2 regions of the Halomonas sp. G11 genome follow, and region 1 is predicted to be linked to the other one. Evidence: predicted binding sites of a transcription regulator. Region 1 holds the regulator's gene; the other holds the start of a gene.
What was found. Region 1 encodes FliA, which starts transcription of late flagellar genes. Its sites were predicted from a motif close to CTAAAGTTNNNNNNNNNNCNGCCGATA; they were not measured.

Region 1 (3,418 bases):
CGGCGAGCGCTATCCCCTGCGCCAGCTGTTTGCCGAAAGTACGCTCAACCACCGCGTCAATGTGCGCTTCCGTGGCCAGCCGATGGCTCTGTGGACGGCCTATGCCGAAGTCACCGACCAAGAGGGGCGGGCGCTGCTGGCGTGGTATGGCGAAGTGCGCGACCCGGAAAGTGCCAAGGTGGTCACCCGTCGTTACTGGCTCACACCCGCGCGGTTGGGCAACGAGGTGCTAAGCCTGCTGGTAACCCAGCTGCAGAGTGAAGGCCTGGCGGCGCTGACACGGCGTGCCTGGCAGCAACTGAAAGACGCCGATAGCGGCGAAGTAAGCCCTGAAGTGCGCCTGTTGATGGCCAGCGGTATTGCCGCCATTGCCGGGCACCTTGATTGCGCCGAGGACGAGGCCGCCAGTGGATTGCACGGTGATGTGCTGAACCTGTTAAGCAGCCGTCGCCGTCGGCGCGATACGGCATTGCTGGATGCGCTGGTGTACGCCTTTATGGCCCGTGATGCGATCCGCCAGCTGGGTAGCGTTAATCGTGAGGGCCTGGCATGAGCGCACGAGACCAAGCCGCTGGGCTACGCAAGTGGGCGGATCTGCAGCGACAGCAGCGGGGCGACGAAGCGCCTCCCGAGGCAACGGAATCACCCGGGCCGATGACCTACCGCTCGCCGGTGGTGCCCAGCGCGGCGGCCATGGAGCCGCCTGTCACACCGCCCAAGCCCAAAACGCCGTTAATGGTCACGGGGCTGTCGGGTGATGGGCCGGTAGAGGCGCGCAAGGTCAGCGCGCGTCTTGGCCAGTGGGCCGCGCTAGGGCGCGCCTGGGCCGGGGATCCGGCCGACTGGGATATTCGGATCGTGATGCCGGATGCGCCTGAACTGGCGACACTCAGTCAGCAACACCGTCGCTGGGCGCTGTGGGTCAACAGCGATGCCGATGCGTTTGGACGCATGTACCATCTACTCAAACAGTTGAGGCAGCATAACGGGCCGCAACGCTTACTGGCCCTGCATGAGCCCCATCTGCCCAGGCAAGGCCTATTGGCCAACCTGCAGCAAGCGGCTGGGGACTATCTGGGTATCGAGTTGCTGTTGCTGGCCCGCTGACGCAGCTAACGTCGGTAAAGCGTCTAATAATCGGGGTTAATCCGCTCATGAGAAGGAATGAAGCATGCTAGGCTATTGGCGTTATGCGATTAGCATTTTGGTATTAGCCTTGGGTCTCAGTGCTTATGCTCAGGGCGCGTCCAGCAGTTGGGTGACACAAGTGCCCGGGCTCATGGTGGTCATGAGCGACCGTGCCAGCCGCAGTGAACCGGTTCGCCCTCCAGCGGGGGCGACCACGCCAGCGGCGGTCATTGAGCGAGTCCAGTGGCAGTACCAGCACGCACCCGGGGCAGCACTACAGGCCTGGCTATGCCATCCTGAGCGCTGCGTGTCGTTATCGGGCATGCGTGGGGAGACCCGTGCTTTATCCGGCATAAGTGCGACAACGCCCCTGCATTTTCAATTTGCGCTAAACCCAGGGCAGCGGCCCGTTAGCGTTAAAGGGTTGCAGATGATAGTAGATTACCAGTGAGCACAGGTGGTTTAGCCGCGAGGCAATAGGATGTACACAGCACAAGGCAGGATCAAACAAAGTGAGCTGATGACGGAGTACATGCCACTGGTGAGACGTCAGGCCTTGACGCTTCAGGTCAGGTTGCCGGCCAGTATAGAGCTGGATGACTTAATCCAGGCAGGCATGATGGGGTTGCTGGAAGCCCTGGGACGTTTCGATGCCACTCAGGGCGCCACCTTTGCGACCTTTGCCAGCCAGCGCATACGCGGGGCGATGGTGGACGAATTGCGTACCCGTGACTGGCTACCTCGCAGCGTCCGCCGTTCGGCGCGAGCCGTTGATGAAACCGTCAGGCGCCTGGAGCAATCCTTGGGGCGCCCCCCCGAAGAAACAGAAATCGCCGACGCCATGGATATGCCGTTGGCTGATTATCAGCAGTTATTGCACGACACCAATAGCGGGCAGTTGCTGCCCTTTGAAGAGCTGGTGGCGGATGGCAGCGAACCGCATAATCGTGAAGCCGTGAGTTCGCCCTTCGATCATTTGCTCGACGCCCAACAGCGGGAAACCCTGGTGGCGGCCATCGAAGCGCTGCCCGAGCGGGAAAAACTGCTCATGGCGCTGTATTACCAGGAAGAACTCAACCTGAAAGAAGTGGGCGCCGTGCTCGGCGTCACTGAGTCTCGCGTTTCCCAGTTGCACAGTCAGGCGGTCAGCCGTCTGCGTGCCAAGTTAAACGACTCGGTTTAGGGTCTGTTGATGTTTCGCTGACGGCCAGGGCAACGGCAGTCGGCTTTTACGTTTCAGCGCTGATGCGCCCCGTTATATTGCTTTAGGAGCACGACATGAACCCATCGACGCTGATCGGTATTTTCGCCAGCATCCTGCTGCTGGTAAGCGTCCTGTTTTTCACCGCCGAGTCGCCGGGCAGCTTCCTCAACCTGCCAGGGCTTGCCATCGTGGTCACCGGCACCCTTGCCGCCACCTTTATCAGCTATCCTCTCAAGGAAGTGCTGCGGGTGGTACGCCTGGTCGGGCTGGTCTTCCGGCGTGAAAACACCTATGTGCGTGACGACATCAACGAGCTGGTGGCCATGTCCCGGCTGTGGTTCAAGGGCGATGTCCGCGCCGTTGAACGAGAGCTCGAAAACACCCGCAATCCGTTTTTGCGGACCGGCATCCAGTTGGTGATCGCCAACACCAAAGAAGACGAAATCTTCGATATGTTGCGCTGGCGGATTGCGCGGCTAAAAGCGCGTGAGCACGCGGAAGCGCAGATATTCCGCACCATGGCCACTTATGCGCCGGCTTTCGGCATGATTGGCACCCTGGTGGGGCTGGTCAACATGCTGGAAGTCATGGACTCTGGCAATCTCGATGTGATCGGCCCGCGCATGGCGGTGGCCTTGCTGACCACCTTCTACGGTATCCTGCTGGCCAACCTGGTGTTCAAACCTATTGCGGTGAAGCTCGAGCGGCGCACCGAGGAGCGCTTGATCACCATGAACATGGTGCTGGAGGGGATCTCCCTGATTACCAAGCGGCGGCTACCTTCCTTTATAGAAGAAACGCTCAATTCCTTCGTCGCCAACTACCACGACGAAATCCGCGAGCCGGAGGTCAAGAAGCCGCGCGCCTCGAATAGCGCCCCCGCCAAGGGGTAGTCGGGATGCTAGACCGGGATACCCGCCATACATTGGAAGCGCCACTGCCCAAGGACAGTGGCGACGATGGCTGGATGACCAGCTATCTGGATGTATTGACGCTGTTGCTGACCTTGTTTGTCTTGCTGCTCTCGCTGGCGCCACCCGGCGGTAACGACGCTGGCTCGCAAGCCAGCGTCGATGAAGCGTCCCC
Region 2 (3,418 bases), on a different contig from region 1:
GACCGTTGATCTGTGAAGACATACGGTTGGCGATGGCCTGACCGGCGGCATCATCCTTGGCACTGTTGATACGCAGGCCAGAACTCAAACGCTCCATAGATGTAGACAGAGCATTCTGCGACTCACGCAGGTTCTGCTGACCGATCATTGATGTGATGTTGGTATTGATCACTGACATGGTGTGATTCTCCTTGCTTGGACACTGGCCCTGAGGCCTGCTTTCGGCCACCTTGTGTGCCGTTATATTTACTAACGGCTAGGCGAGGAAAACCTTTAGGGCTGCGGGCTAAAAAATTTAAAAATATGGATAGAAATATTTTGAAAAGTGCCAAATTGCAGAAGCAAAAGGACAGGTAAGACCAACACAGGACCAAAAGGCCCTGTGGTTAGCTGAATAGCGGCTCATCTTCCAGAGCTTCCGGGTATTAATCGCGACCTAGCTGGGCGTCCAAGGCATCAAACTGCTGAGTGAGATAAGAACTTGTGCTGTTCATCTGGGCGATCATGGCATCCAACTGGCCAAACTGGGTACGGTAGCGGGATATAGTGCGCTCAATACTGCTTTCCATACGCTCGTATCGTTCGTTCAGGCTCTCAATACGGGTTTCTGCGCCGCTAATCGCACCTTTCACCCGCCCGTTGTCGCCAAGCAATTGCTCCAGAGTCGTGCCCATCTGGCTGGCAAACCCAGGTGATGCGTCACTGCCCACAAAAAAGTCTTGCAGCGCATTAGGGTTGTTGGCGGCTAGGTCGCTGATGACCTCATCATCAACCGCCAAAGTGCCATCGCGCTCAATGCTGATTCCCAGCTGGCTTAACATGCCAAACTCGCCATCGTTCACGCTTGTGCTAAGCGCCTGACGTAGGCGAGATTCCACAGCTCGCGCGGTACTATCGCCCAGCAGTCTACCCGCATCCCCGGTCTCGCTGTTAAAGCTGGTCAACTTGTCCATGGTAGCTTTGAATGAATTGTAGGCCTTGACGAATTCACCAACGGCGTCGCGCACGGCCAGGGTGTTGCGTTCTACCTTAACTGTACTAGTAGCCGTTTCGCCTACGGCAATACTCAACCCATCAAGGTTGAGGGTAACGCCTTGAATCGCTCCCTCAATAAGGTTGTTAGCACTTGTAATAGCGATGCCATTTACTGAAATTGCTGCATCTTGGCCTGGTTGCTGGGTCGCGGCATCCTGGGAAAAAGGCCCGGCAGCCGTCGCGCCCAGATCATCAACAAATTCAAAGGCATTGATAGACGCATCCGCACCGGTGTTTTTTGCACTAAGCGCCAGGCGATAGCCTTCGCCATCGTTGATAATGGTCGCATTAACACTGGAGTTTTCATCAGCGTTGATGGCATCACGCATATCGGCCAGGCTGCTGCCAGTGGCAATGGCCACCGTCACAGTATCGCCGTTGCCGGCGGTCAGCTTAATCCCAGTAGCCCCTTGCAAGGCAAGCTCGGTGTCTTGCTCCGCGACTCGGGTAGAGGCAAGCGTGCCTGCCGTGGCCAAGGCCGATACCTCTACACTGTAGCTCCCGGGTAGGGCGCCTGCCGTGGCAGTTGCAGAAATTGTTGCCCCGCTTACCTTGGCAGAAAGACTTTGATAAAGCTTGGGATCGTTAATCGCTTCGACGGCTGTCTGGAAGCTGTTGAGCGCTGACTGCAACTGACCGTAAGCTGAAATCTTGGCCTTTTGTTGCGCTTGCTGTTGAACGATGGGAGTGAGTTTTCCACGTTCGGCTTTTTGTAATTGGTCTAACAAACCGTTTAGGTCAAGGCCTGAGCCAATACCGAGAGAGGTTATCGTCGCCATACTGGGAGTCCTCAGTGTAGAAGGCTAAACCAAACACGTATTGCGCCCATCAACAGGCCGCCCGTGTTCTACTTTTTTCGATGTTTTAATAGATGTACTATGATTGTCGGCCAAAAAGAAGGCAACTTTAGCGCTTTTTTATTTCTTTAAATATTGATGGCGACCTCAGGATGCAAAAAAGCCTGCGCAAGGCAGGCTTTTAAGCGTAACCAACTGAATTGTCTGAGTGCTAGCGGCCCAACTGAGCATCCAACGAAGCAAACTGCTGAGTCAGGTAGTTACTGGTCTGGTTCATCTCAGCGATCATGCCGTCCAACTGGCCAAACTGGGTACGGTAGCGGTCGATGGTCTGCCCGATGGATTGCTCCATGCTGGTGTAGCGACTCTCGAGCGATTCAATACGGCTTTCACTACCACTGATCGCGCCAGTCACGGTACCATTGCTGCTCAGCATCTGCTCCACGGCGGTGTCCACCTGGCCTGCCAGGCCGGGATTATCGCCATCGCCCGCAAAGAAATCGGAGAGCGCCTGCTGGTCATTAGCGACCACGTCATTGAGCTTGTCTTCATCCAGCGAGAGCGTGCCATCCACTTCAAGCGAAATGCCTACCTGGCTAAGCATCGAGAATCCTTCGCCCTCTTGTGCAACACTACCGCTGAGCACGCTACGCATGCGAGACTCAACGGTGCGTACCGTGCTATCACCATTGAGCGGCCCGGCTTGACCTGTCTCCTCGTCAAAGCTTGTCAGCTCGCCTGCTGCCTCTTTCAGCGCGTTGTAAGAATCGACAAATGACGTGATTGCTTCACGAACAGAGCGTGTATCCTGCTCGACAACAACGGTGCTATCACCCGTGCTTTGCAGGTTCAGCGTAACGCCTTGAATCGCTCCCTCCACTTGATTGGTTGAGCTAGTAATATCAATACCGTTGACGTTCAGCGCAGCGTCAGTACCGTCTTGCAATGTGTTTGCTGTGTCAGCCGCAAATGGTGCATCGCCATCGAAAGTAAAGTTACTGATGGACGCATCCGCACCGGTTTCACGGGAGCTTAGCGCCAGACGGCTTTGCGTACCATCGTTGACGATAGTGGCATTGACACCCGCGTTTTCATCCGCGTTGATGGCGTCGCGGATATCTTCCATCGAACTGTCGGCGGCGATGGCAACCGTCGTTTCACCGCCGTCGCCAAAGGCAAAGGTCATGTTTTGATCGGCCGTCGTTAGCGCCGCCTCTGGGTCATCTACCCCGTCAGAGGCCAAGGTGCCGCGCGTGGCCATGGTGCTCACGGTGATGTCGTAGCTGCCGGACACAGCGGTTTCATCGGCGGCAGCGCTGACTGCCTCACCACTTACATTGGCCGACAGGCTGCCAAAGAGAGTGCTGTCCGCCAAAGCGCTGGCAGAATCCTGAAACGTCGAAAGCGCACTCTCAAGCTTGCCATAGGCCGAAATCTTGGTTTGCTCGGTATTTACTTGCTGCTCTATCGGGACGAGCTTTTCTCGTTCAGCGCTTCTGAGCTGATCGAGCAAGCCGTTCAGGTCCAACCCTGACCCTATACCGAGAGAAGAAATAGCACCCATAAGCTAACCGCCTTTTTTGAAA

Region 2: the regulator FliA is predicted to act here: its motif matches at 1,919-1,945, upstream of fliD (flagellar filament capping protein FliD).

What each region holds. Positions count from the first base shown of each region.
Region 1 covers NZ_LYXG01000016.1:47,698-51,115, forward strand. The annotation lists gene flhF (flagellar biosynthesis protein FlhF) at 1-553, shown strand, start outside; gene ADS46_RS08785 (hypothetical protein) at 550-1,107, shown strand; gene ADS46_RS08790 (flagellar protein FlhE) at 1,172-1,579, shown strand; gene ADS46_RS08795 (RNA polymerase sigma factor FliA) at 1,610-2,311, shown strand; gene ADS46_RS08800 (motility protein A) at 2,407-3,225, shown strand; gene ADS46_RS08805 (OmpA/MotB family protein) at 3,231-3,418, shown strand, end outside.
Region 2 covers NZ_LYXG01000007.1:27,548-30,965, reverse strand. The annotation lists gene ADS46_RS04105 (FliC/FljB family flagellin) at 1-178, opposite strand, end outside; gene fliD (flagellar filament capping protein FliD) at 426-1,814, opposite strand; gene fliD (flagellar filament capping protein FliD) at 2,044-3,396, opposite strand.